3 regions of the Paenibacillus sp. GYB004 genome follow, and region 1 is predicted to be linked to each of the others. Evidence: riboswitches for the same ligand, from Rfam matches in the RefSeq annotation. Region 1 holds a riboswitch; each other region holds the start of a gene.

Region 1 (4,193 bases):
CATGATGATCACGATCGGCAAGGAAGATCCTTCATCCCAAAGGCCGCGGGGCTACCGGAAACCGGTCGGGGAATTCGTCCGCTACGAGATGTTCGGGGCGGCAGACTCGCATTCCTAACACGATCCGCTGGTGGTATAATGAGTCTGCTAGGAACGTAAGCGACGATTATACCGCGAAAGGAGGCCGGAGGGATATGACTCCACCGAGAAACGAATCGCTGCAGCTGTACGTCGTCTTGTCCAGAGCATGCCAATGGGTAAACGCGCACGCCGACCGGGATATCCGGAGGCACGGCTTGAACCGGACCGAATTCGGCGTTCTGGAGCTGTTGTATCATAAGGGGCGCCAGCCGTTGCAGCAGATTGGCGGCAAAGTATTGATGACGAGCGGCAACATTACCTACGTTGTCGACAAGCTGGAGAAGAAGGAACTCGCCGAACGGGTAGCCTGTGCGGAAGACAGGCGGGTCTATTACGCGGAGATTACCGAGAAAGGAAAAGCGTTTATGGAGAACGCATTTCCGGAGCATACGAAAGCAATTGAGGAAGCTGTTTCCGGGTTGACGCCGGAAGAACAAAAGCTGGCATCCGAGCTGCTCAAAAAGCTGGGCCTGACCGCAGAAAATAGCTTCAAGTGAGCGTCCTGCTAGGCAGACCGGCAGACCGGCGGTCAGACAACCGTCCGGGGTAGCAACGGCAGTCGGCTAGCCATTTGGAACGCTTCGGTTTCCTGCATGACCCGATTTCCGAAGTCCGATTCGGCGTTTGACCTCCCAGCCGCAAGCGTCACGTACACAGCCCAGTTTGCTAGATACTTGCGGCATACTATTTTTTTGTACCCTTTTAACTTAAAATTAAGATTTTTAATAATATATAATTTCCTATCCGTCTTTGTCGAAGTGTGTTGTGTATGTGCCATTATTCTAGGTATGGAGGCTGATTCGCTATGAATATTCAACGTTTTTCACCCGCTCAGCAAGGAACCGGAGCATTTGACGGAGGTAAAATTATCGAGCAGAAGCCGATCGGATTTCCCGGTGAAGGCGGTGCCGTGAAACGTGTCGGTCCTCTCTTCTACTGGGCGTGGGCGTTTACGCCCGAGGATGGCTATATTCCCCCGCACCCGCATCAGGCCTTCGAGATTGTCACCTATGTGATCCAAGGCAAGGCTGTGCACGGAGACTCGCTGGGCACCAAGAGCACGATAGGGGCCGGCGGAGCGCAAGTGATGCAGACGGGATCGGGCGTCTCCCACGAGGAACGTTTTGTCGGACCGGATATGGAAGGATTTCAGATCTGGTTCGAGCCCGATCTTCGCCAAACACGTTACGATCAGCCGACCTATCGCCAATTCGAGCACGAGCAGTTCCCGGTTCAAGAACACGAGGGCGTCACCGTCAAAGAAGTCATCGGCGGGCAATCGCCGGTAGCGCTGAAGGTGGAAGCGCATATGCGGGATATTACGATACAGGCAGGCGGCGAATATGTGCTGGAGCTGGCGGCGGGACGTTCGATGGCGGTTCTGGCGATTCGCGGCACCGGATCTCTCGGTTCGGCCGATGACGAAGCGTCGGCGGCGCTGCATTCCAAAGATTTCGCCGTATTGGACGCTGGCGGGACGAGCGGCTCAACCGTTGTGAGAGCAGCGGCAGATGAAGCTCTGCGACTCGTCGCGATCGAGGTGCCTTCGGAAACCGATTATCCGCTGTATAACAAACGCTGATCGCACCGGATACCGGCTCTCTGTCGAAGCCGGCAACGAGCAGCCTCACATGCATAAGCTGCGAAAACCGGACTCCTAATCCAATACCCCGGTATGCTTTGCACTTCATAAATAAATGAGTCGGTATGCACGGATGTGCCGTCAGTCAAGGCAGGAGACGCTTGCGGACCTGCCCTGACTGCGTGTTCCGGCGGCGGAAAGCATAACCCGGGCGCTGGCGGCGGCAGAAAAAAACGGGATAAAGAGCTCTCGCGCCACGCATGGCACGAAAGCTGCTTTATCCCGTGTACGGTCCGGCCGTCACGGCCGACCCGGAAGATCCGCTCCTATACCGTCCGTGGAGCGGCCAAATATTCTTGAAGCAGCCGGTACAATTGAATGACCCGATCCAAATTTTTGCTGAACCGGAACGAAATCTTCCTCTCGCCCTGCCAATAAAAAATAAACAGATTGTTGTGCCGCCCGACGACGAGCTCTACATCCCACTTCGAATCGTTTAGCCGGTACTTGTCCCGGTTAAAAAAAAGCTTCGGCCCTTCCTTCGAACGATACATGCCGACAAAGTCGTTCCCCATCTTCAGGTAATACCCTTGCTCCGCCGATGCGTGCCGTTCCTCCATAATGATTCAGCTCCTTCGCCCAAGTGATGAAGAGCCGATACTGGTCCTGCTCCCGTTCCCCGACCCCTGGCATACAAAAAAATCCCCCAAAAGCGCAGACCTGCTTCGTAGCCCATCGCTGTTCCTTTGGAAGCTCCCGTTATCCATAAGAAATTGCTTGGCACAACTTCCTATATTACAAAAAACTCCGATCCAAATCGTTCGGCAGCTGGCTGGCTTGGCAAGGTCGATTCCGACCTGCTGCTTTAGCCCCTCTAGCTTTGCGTCGCCGGCTTTAGCCGGGTTTGCCGTTTGTCGGGAGGTAATCGAAGTTAGGTATGGTATGTATCGCGTCTTCCTTCTTAGAATAGGGGAGAAGCCCCTTCTTCGCATCCTCCTTTGTACCTATTTCCGGGAAAAACGCCCCGATTATTTACAATTTTCTTCTTTTTTTCGACAACTATTCCCGGTATATTCCATATGGTTACTATTTTTATCCTTTTTCGCGATGAATGGCTCTGCGCAAAATGAGTTTTTCCTGGGAGCCAGATGATTCAGTCCGCTAAAAAACGGACACGTTCCTCTCCAAAAAGAAAGGAATCGGGCGTTAACCCGATTCCCCGGCTTGCCCATCAGCCCTTAGATCCAAGCCCGGCTGACGATAACAAGCAAGATGAACAGTACCAGAATTACGCCTGTCGAAGTAAACAAGCCTCCAACTCCCGGGCCGCAACCGCATCCTGCACCGCCAACGTATCCCATGGTCAGTCCTCCTCGATATTTCATGATTGTGCGGCCGACATCCGTTGCAACCGGCCGGGCGGCCCGATTGACAGTCGAGATGAATGAACCACACGATCTACAATATGAGGAGGGGCGGGTAACGGACTGTACAGATGTCCCGGCGAACGTAATTTTTTATCAATACCGGTTTGCGGCACTCCGCTTACAGATCGTCCGGATTTTTGATGACAAGAACGGGGACTTTCGCATGCTGCACCACATAATGGCTGACACTGCCGAGGAACAGCTCCTTCAGCGTGCTGAGCCCTCTGCTGCCGATTACGATCAGATCCGCTTGCAGCTCTTCGGCGTAATCGAGCAGGGCGCGCGCCGGGTCTCCTTGAAGCAGCGCAGTCGCCGCATTCGGCAAATCCGTCGCTAGCTCTTTGGCTTCGTCCAGCGTTCTCTCCGAGTCGGACAACTCGTCCAGCTCCATGCGCACCGGCGCGGCGATCATCGCTTCGCCTACGACCAGGTTCGGATAATGGAATACATGGGCGATCGTAAGCCGCGAGCCCGGTATGCTGCGAACGAGCTCCTTTGCGCGCAAGAGCGCCGACTGGGCTTGCTCCGATCCGTCATATGCGACCAGTACATGTTGAAATGGCATATACAGCACCTCTTTTGTTGGATAGATCGTTCTTACTCCAGCGTACCACTCGTCATGTCCGGACACTGTGAGAAACATCACTATCGATTGCAGTACATCCTACATCTATACCCCAGTATGCCACGGTCGAAACAGTCACGCTTCATCCGCTCCGACTTAAGCCGTCCCCTGAATTCCGATTACAAGCTTGAATGTTTTCCGCGGTTTTCGGTCAAGCCGGACACACTCGGATGTATCCAGAATGAACACGCTTCTGCCGACCTTATGCCTGCTACCCAACTGGCACGGGCAAGGCGCCGCGGTCCCCGCAGTCGGATCAAGACGCCTCCGCATCCGCTCCCCGTACTCCATCATCGTTCATTACCGTTCATTACCATCCATCACTATTCATCACCGTCCATCACCACTCATCACGAATGATGCTTCCGCATGTCCGAGTGGAGCTTCTTCCAGCGCTTCTTCTCCTTCAGCTGCAGCG
Region 2 (4,193 bases), on a different contig from region 1:
CGAATGAAGCACTTCGACTCCGGCGCTGTCGGCCAGACGGATGAGCTCTTCCAGCGAATGCTGGACTCTGTCGTCGGATAACCGGTCCCCCTTCAGCACCAGACTGACTACGATCGCTTTATCCAAAGCTTCGCCGGCTACTTCGTGAACCGGTGGTTTCATGCCAACACTCCTTCACAGACCCTCAATTGTATTATTGTACCATACTTCTCCAGTACCTTTCATATAGGAAAATGAAAGGCTATACTCGGACCAGCCGGTCTTCCTGCGCCGCACCTTCCCGGATCGGGAGCTCGACTTCCACCGTAGTCCCTTTGCCCGGAACGCTTCGGATCGTCAACCTTCCACCGTGGTTCTCCATAATGTTATTGCACACCATCAGGCCAAGCCCCGTTCCTTTATCTTTGGTCGTGAAAAAGGGTTGTCCGATCCGCGAGATCAGCTCATCCGATATGCCGTCGCCTTCGTCCTGCACGCGTACGACAACGTCCTGCTCGGACAATAACGTCGTAACGGTCACTTCGCCGCCGTCCGGCATCGCTTCGATCGCATTTTTCAGCACATTGACGAACACTTGCTTCATCTGGTTCTCATCGCAGCGGATGACCGGGAGATCCTCCTTCTCCACGATGACGATCCGCACCTTGTTGAGGATCGCTTGCGTATCGAGCAGCGTCACCACATGACGAATGACTACCCGAATATCAGTATCCCCAAAAAGCGTCTGACGCGGCTTGGATAGCAGCAAAAATTCATTAAGGATCAAATTGATCCGGTCTAGCTCCGTCAACATGATCGGATAATACGACTTGTTCTCCTTCGGGGACGATTGCAGCAGCTGAATAAACCCTTTCAGCGCAGTAAGCGGGTTGCGAATCTCGTGCGCCAAACCTGCGGCCAATTGCCCCATCACCGCGAGACGGTCGGAGTTGCGCAGCAGCTCTTCGGATTTTTTGCGGTCCGTAACATCTTTGGCCACTCCGTATATGCCGACGATTTGAAGATCGGCGATAATCGGTATGTTCGTCACGTCCACTTCGACCGTATAGCCTTCTCTATGTATGAGCCTCAGCTCCAGATGCACGGAGTTGCCTTCCATCGCTTCCTGAAAAGATGTCAACGCTTTCAATCGGTCCTGAGGATGTATGAGCCCGACGAACTGGCGTCTGGTCAACTCCTGGGCGGAATATCCGAGCAGCCCGGAGACGGCGGGATTAATCGCCAGCAGCTTGCCTTTACGGTCGAACGTACAGATCGGCGCCGGATTATGCTCGATCAGGTCGGCCGTTTTGCCGAGATAAGCCGGCAGCTTATGCTGCAGCTTATATTCATACATATTCAGATCGGCACCGTGCAGCAGTTCCTCGATATGTACCGTCTCTTCGGTTGACGATACCGCTACGCCGACCGAAAAGGACAACGATACCGGAGGCAGCCCGTCGTCGGGGATAAACGACTTGCCGTTCAGCTCGTCCAGCAGCTTTTGCCGCATATTCTCAAACCGGGGAGCATCCTCGACGATGACGACAAACTCGTCCCCGCCCAGCCTCCCGGCGATACCGTTTACATCACGAATCATCTCCCGCAGGTAGTCGGCGACAAGCATAATGACGCGGTTCCCGATCATGTGGCCGTAGGTGTCGTTGATTTGCTTGAAAAAATTCAGATCGATCAGCAGCACCCGGACCGTCCTGCCGTCGTCCAGCAGTCTTTGACCAAATTGCAGCGTCTGTTGCAGCGAAGCAAGGCCGGTCAGCGAATCGATTCCGCTCAGGTGGCGGTACTCGTTTCGTTCCTGCTCCAGATGTTTAATATAAGAGGCGAGGAGAATGTTGGCCAGAGCAATAAACGAGAAAAAAACCAGGTGGGCGATCCGCGCGAATGGTTCCGAGTCGTCGGTGACGGTATACAGATGGAGGCCAACCGCAAGCGCGGCCACTAGCATATACAGGGGATTGGGCATTAGGAGAGCGTACATAAGCAACAGCGGGTAAGCGATGAACAATTCGGCATACCATACGTCAAGCTGCAAGGCTGCAGCGTATACGAACAAAGCAAGCCCCGTCAGCACATAAAAAACGGGCGGCTTCCCCCGAAAAATGACGGAGGCTAGCAGAAAGCCGGCAAATGTACACGAGGCCGCTACGCTTGCGGCATCCGGCTCACTAAACAGAATCGCGCAGACGCTGACGACCAGTGCGAGCGCGACGAACAACCACTTCTCGCTTCGGTACACGGATTGGAGGCACGCCCGTATTAAATCCATACGCTGCATAGGGTTCTTCCCTTTCAACTGCATATTCGAATCCTGCAAACGAACTGCTGCGGAGAAGCCCGCCATATATAAAGCCGCCCCTAAACAGGGACGGCCGATCACAGCAATACTTATCGCTGAAGCGAACGTTGTCGGCAGCCCAGCTGTCATGGCTCATCGAGCGTGGAGCGTTAGACCTGAAGCTTTGCGTCCCTGCCTTTCGGCAAGTTTGCCATCGAGATGATAACGAATGTGACGTTGGTTGTACTCGAAATTTAATATACCATACCTTACCTTTTTTTGAAACTAGAAAGTAAGCGGTACAAATGCCTGTCGATTCAGGGTAAAAAGTGTCGCAAATCTCTCGTTTCGGCCCGGCATGCGAGCCGCCGGTTCTACCGGAACAAAGGCCGAACCGCCGCATTCGCTAGACCGCCGGCAGCTCGGAGATTAGCTCGGCCAGATCAAGCCCCTCCATCGTCGTCAGACGTTTCCGGTGCTCGCCGAACAGCAGCGCCTCCGTGACCGGATTCGGCACGATTACGCAGTGCAGTCCCGCCCGGTGGGCAGCTAGTGCGCCGTTAGCCGAATCCTCGAACGCGATCGCTTCCCCGGGCTGGACTCCGAGACATCCGACGGCCTGTACATACAGCTCCGGGTCCGGCTTCACTTTCAACACGTCGTCCTTGGTTCGAATGCACGAGAAACGGTCCAGCAACCCGAACTTCGTTAAGTACCCGGTCACCCAGCTCCGGCTCGAGCTGGAAGCCAGCCCGACCGAAAGCCCGAGCCGTGCAGCCTGATCCAGCACCGATATGACGCCAGGCCGAAGCTGCTCCGTCTCCATCCGCTGCAGAAACAGCTCTCTGCGCATCCGGCTGAACGCGTCGCGGTCAACCGGCTTCCCAGTCTGGTCTTCCAAATATTTGTACGGATCGAATACGTCCGTCATGTCCGTTCCGATGACGCTGGACCATACCTCAAGCGGGAGCTCCGCCCCATGCTGCCGATACACGTCCTGGTATGCCCTGAATTCATTGGTTTCCGTGTCCAGAATAACTCCGTCAAAATCAAACACAATGGCTCGAATCATCGTTCAGTATGCCTCCATCCGCTATTTAGCTCTATAAGGATATGGACTCCTATCCCTCCATTATAGCGGAACTTCACCGACAGCGTAGCTTCAAACCGAAAAAAGCCGCAGCCTGCGGCTCCTTTTACACATTTCCTTCGGCTTGCCGTCGCGTACGCGCCGGGTTTTTACAGTCCAAGTCCCGCACGCGGCTCAGTCCGCATATCCTCGGGTTTAATCGTCATCAGTTCCTGACGCCCCGGCGAACTATTTTGATACTGGCCGAGCAGCCGGACCGCTTGATGACGCATCGACTTTTCCATCACATTGCGCACGTAACGGGCGTTGCTGAAGGCGGACAAGCAGTTGTTTTTCTCGGCGATCAGCATCTGCCTCAGCTTCATGATGCTTGCCGGAATAAGCGTATACTCCCGTTCCTTCCCCATTAGCTCGGCAATTTGCACCAATTGGTCGATAGAATAATCGGGGAAATCGATCGCGATCGGGAACCTCGAAGGCAATCCCGGATTTTGGGCGAGAAAAAAATCCATCTCTTCCGAATAACCGGCCAAAATGAGCACAAACTGGTTCTTGTGGTCCTCCATCGCTTTGACCAGCGTATCGATCGCTTCTTTGCCGAAATCTTTCTCGCCGCCCCGCGCCAGACTGTACGCTTCGTCAATAAACAAAATGCCGCCCATCGCCTTCTTGACCAGATCGCGCGTCTTAAGCGCCGTGTGTCCAATGTATTCGCCGACCAGATCGGCCCGCTCTACTTCGATCAGATGGCCTTTCTGCAGCAGTCCCATCGACTGGAACAGCTTGGCGACAATTCGTGCGACTGTCGTCTTGCCTGTTCCCGGATTT
Region 3 (4,193 bases), on a different contig from region 1:
AGCTGCCGCGGTTTTGCAGCAATACGCCCGTACCGTCGGCGACGACGCCCGAGCCGTAGTCAAAGTAGTGGCTCTGAATCATCGATACGGCGTTTCCGTCCTTGTCCACGATCCCCAGCCAGACCGTATCGCCCTTCGGATCGAGCGGCTTCAAGTTATTCGATACTTGCGTCATGTCGATCCGGGAAGCAAGCTCGATTCCGCGCTCTTTCGACAAAATCTCATCCACCGGTATATCGGCGAATTCCGGGTCCGTCAACCATTTGTCCCGATCGGCAAAAGCGTGCTTCGTCGCTTCGACGATCAAGTGATAGTAGTCGGCGCTGCCTTCCTCCACGTCGTTTTTCAGATCAAAGTTGTTCAAAATGTTCAGGATCGACAAGGATGCCATGCCCTGCGTGTTCGGCGGGAAATTGTAAGCCGTATAGCCGCGGTAGTTCGCCGAGATCGGGTCTACCCAGTTTGCTTTGTGGTCGGCATAATCTTTTTTCGTCATCACGCCGCCGTGCTTCTGAATGTCCGCGACAATTTTCTCGGCCACTTCGCCTTTATAGAACCCGTCGGCTCCTTTTTTGGCAATCAGCTCAAGCGTATGGGCCAAATCTTTCTGAACGAACAAATCTCCGGCTTTGTACACGTCGCCGTTCGGCTTCAAAAAGGTGTTGCGGAACGTCTCGAACCGCTGCAGATTTTTGATCTCCGGCTGAGTCGTATCGGTATCGATAATCGTCCAGAGCTCCTGGTTCGGAGTAACCGGAAAGCCTTTGCCGGCGTACTGGATGGCCGGCTCCAGCAGTTTATGCCACGGTAAACTGTTTTTCATCGATGTTTTGGCGTAATTGTAGGCTTCTTCCCAGCCCGATACGGCTCCGGGCACGGTGTTGGCCGACAAGTAGCCGCGGCTTGGGATTTGGCTGTAGCCGAGGTTTTTGTAGAAATCGATCGTGACATTTTCCCCGGAGCGGCCGCTCGCGTTTAATGCTTTCAGCTCTTTGGTTTCCGCGTTGTAAACCATCCAGAACGCATCTCCGCCGATGCTGACGTAGTGCGGATACACGACCGACAATACAGCTGCCGCCGCAATCGCCGCATCAACCGCATTACCGCCGTCCTGGAGCACTTTGAGCGCCGCTGCGGAAGCCAGATAATGCTGGGTGGTGACCATGCCGTTCGTCCCCATCGTCGTCGGTCGGCCTGTCGATTGCGCCGCCGCAGCGATGCTGCTGAAACATAATGTGAATATAAGCGTAATAATGGCTATTTTTTTTCGAAAACCGTTCGTCATATACTCTACCCTCCGTTGGTATATAGCTTGGTTGAACATGGCCGTAAATGTCGAGCCTTATGCCGGGTTTATTGCATCTCCCCCTTTCTGCGCACACAAAAAAGGCGACAAAGTAATTGTCACCTCCATAGACTCTATTGGCCGTTGGTGACAGGCAACTGGCTGGCATGCCTTCCATGCGGGAAGGGGTAGCCCCTGTAGCTTTGCGGCCTGTCCTTTCGGACAGTGTGCCTTTTTCTGTTATGAAACATCCATATACTGAGTCTTACGTACTATAATAACTTATATAATAATTATTTCAAGTGTTTTTAATCATTCCCATGGCAGAAAACGCCATTCATCGTCATTTTTCGATGAAGTTTTTATGGTTTCTCATGGTGAATTTTGTCGTTTTTCCACTATATAGGATGCTTCGTTGTTACATTTGAATCAATTCAGTTAATCCCTGGAATTCGTTTGGCACTATATTCCTTATTTGTAGCATGATCGTCTCCCGCTTTCAAGTTAAAAATTGTAAAACGACATGGAAGATTTGTAAACGTTCCCCGCGCGAACCCGGACAGACCCGTTTGCAAAAATCCAGAACTCCCAAATTCCCGTATCTCCGTTAATACAGTAATGCGACTTTCGGCACAAAAAAATCTGTCCCCTTTCATAAGGAGTCAGATTGAAGTCCAGCCGGGTTGATTCGAAAGTCATGCATATCGTTCGCCCAACTCGCGAAGCTTGCAGATGATGTTGCGTTCCGTATGCTGGTCTGCCGGAATTCGTTCCTTGGCGATTCGCAGCAAAGGCTCGTAATCCCCGATCGCCACCGAATGATGCGCCTTCTCGAACAGTGGCAGATCGTTCATGTCGTTACCGAAGCAGACGAACGGGCCGATGGGATAACCCGATAGCTCCAGAGCCGACATTTTGTTTACGCCCTTGTAGGTCAGATCGAGTATTCCTTCTGTCGAATGATGGTGGATCGTTACGTCCATCCGCTCCAATCTCCGGGGTAACTCGCCGAAATCGGAGCCGGGCAGCACTACGATTTTCATATACGATTCGATCTAGTCCAATTCGATGCGAGCCGCAAGCTTGTCCGGGTCTACAAAGCAAAGGAACGGATGCCGGATGCGAATCCGCCATGCGGCAGGCGTAATTCCATCTGTCGTCGATAAGATATTCGGCATCGAACTCTTGTAAAATATGCAGCAGTTCCTTCGCAAGTCCGACAGGGATCGGAACCGAGGCTTGAAGCTCGCCCTCGAAGTAAGTCATCGCCCCGTTGGCGCCGATCAGAAGCCGCTTTCTCAACCGTTCATCCAAGACGGGAAGCATATCCCGGCAAGGACGGTCGGAAGCAAAACCGACACAATGGCCGGTTTGCTCCAGCTCGACCAGCAAGTCTGCATTATCAATTATACGGAGCAACACGGTTACCATCAATGCGCCGGATTAGATGACTTTTCGCAGCAAAACAGTGGCGGACGACCGCATAAGAGTCTCTATCGTCAGCTCCCGAACCAGATTCAGTACGTTTCTCTCGTTCTCCGCCCTCTCCCATACGTCGGACCGCCGGGGCTTGCGGAGCACCCAATCGGTTCCGTCCGTATCCGTTGCGAAGGCGACGATGAAATCCATCCCCGATTCATTAAGCTCGATATTCGAAGGGTTCAACCGGAGCCCTTCTCGACCTGCGATTGTTAACATCTCGGTAATCCGGTCTGGACCGTGTGTCATTACATCCAACACTCCTTTTCAAATTCATACTAAACTTCTTCAACACAGAATCCGGCTTCGCCAAACAATAAAAAAACACATCCGCATTCGAGCGAATCCGCCATATTTCTACCAAGCCGTACAGCTACTAGGAGGAGAAGCTTATTTTTAAGCTCCTGATCGTTTTGGGTCTTGTACTGGACAAAGGTTATGGTAGCATCTTCCTTGTCTCACCTGTGTTATCTTTTCTTTCATTCGTCTTTCATACTGACAAGGAGGATGAGCCTACATGCCGGGATCCATCGTTCACATGATCGTACAACAGCGATTGGGCAGGGCTATGCGCAAAACGAACCGCGACTATGCCGAGCTGCTTAGCGACACTTGCAGTCCTTATGCCGCCTTCGGCAGCATCGGACCGGATTTTTTATTTTTTTCCTTAAAGGAGTACGACACTCCGCTAGACGATCTTGTCAACTTTATGTTTTCCGTGTACGACGCCATGGAACCTCTGCGCGACTTCTACGAACATACGATCCAGCCCGTCGAAGATGCGATCGACGACGCGACGGCCGCGCTGGACGAAGCTTTATTTCAAGGCTTGTTCAGTCAGATTAAGGATACGGCCGCACTTGCATCGAACACGCTTCTCACTGCAGCGGGCAAGGTTGTGACCAGCCACGTCGATCTGTTTTATCCGTTTTATCCGAAGATCCAGCAAGGCGCACCGGAAAAAGAGTGGTATTGGTTCGATTTCCTGCATTACCGGAGAACCGGCCAATTTTGCTCGAATATGTGGAACCTCGCCCAAGGTGATAAAGATTTGATGAAGTATTGTCTCGGTTATGCAAGCCACATCGGGACGGACGTCGTCGGACATCCTTTCGTCAATTCGATCGTCGGCGGTCCGTTCCGGACGCATTGGCACCGGCACAAGCTGGTAGAAAACTGGATCGACGCTTACGCCAGAAAGCATTACCCCGACAGCCGCGCGATTACCTCCTGCTTAAGACTCACCTCTAAAGATACCTACATCCCGGACGCCATCTCCGGAAGCTACTACTACCGGCTCTGCGAATTTCCGGACGGCGGACTGCCCGAGAAGCTGCAAAATTTGCTGGTCAAGGCGATGGACGTCACCTACTCCGATATCGAACACCCGATCTCCATGAACGGCGCCGATCTGGATACGACCTACCGG

What was found. A riboswitch is a leader RNA that binds a small molecule or an ion and turns the genes downstream of it on or off. The one in region 1 is predicted to bind cyclic di-GMP.
Region 2: linked by a shared signal. The riboswitch ahead of PV433_RS19010 (diguanylate cyclase domain-containing protein) and the one ahead of PV433_RS00775 (hypothetical protein) in region 1 are both predicted to bind cyclic di-GMP.
Region 3: linked by a shared signal. The riboswitch ahead of ggt (gamma-glutamyltransferase) and the one ahead of PV433_RS00775 (hypothetical protein) in region 1 are both predicted to bind cyclic di-GMP.

Annotation. Positions count from the first base shown of each region.
Region 1 covers NZ_JARBDB010000002.1:163,943-168,135, forward strand. Annotated here, with positions in the region: gene PV433_RS00760 (nitroreductase family protein) at 1-118, shown strand, start outside; gene PV433_RS00765 (MarR family winged helix-turn-helix transcriptional regulator) at 195-638, shown strand; gene PV433_RS00770 (pirin family protein) at 947-1,723, shown strand; gene PV433_RS00775 (hypothetical protein) at 2,050-2,343, opposite strand; cyclic di-GMP riboswitch class I at 2,544-2,642, opposite strand; gene PV433_RS00780 (sporulation protein YjcZ) at 2,962-3,084, opposite strand; gene PV433_RS00785 (universal stress protein) at 3,269-3,715, opposite strand; gene rsgA (ribosome small subunit-dependent GTPase A) at 4,126-4,193, opposite strand, start outside.
Region 2 covers NZ_JARBDB010000047.1:97,836-102,028, reverse strand. Annotated here, with positions in the region: gene hflX (GTPase HflX) at 1-162, opposite strand, end outside; gene PV433_RS19010 (diguanylate cyclase domain-containing protein) at 242-2,275, opposite strand; cyclic di-GMP riboswitch class I at 2,406-2,498, opposite strand; gene PV433_RS19005 (HAD family hydrolase) at 2,682-3,347, opposite strand; gene PV433_RS19000 (AAA family ATPase) at 3,515-4,193, opposite strand, start outside.
Region 3 covers NZ_JARBDB010000011.1:384,273-388,465, reverse strand. Annotated here, with positions in the region: gene ggt (gamma-glutamyltransferase) at 1-1,180, opposite strand, end outside; cyclic di-GMP riboswitch class I at 1,436-1,527, opposite strand; gene PV433_RS07605 (HAD family hydrolase) at 1,981-2,268, opposite strand; partial or broken gene PV433_RS07600 (HAD hydrolase family protein) at 2,507-2,716, opposite strand; gene PV433_RS07595 (hypothetical protein) at 2,729-3,013, opposite strand; gene PV433_RS07590 (hypothetical protein) at 3,282-4,193, shown strand, end outside.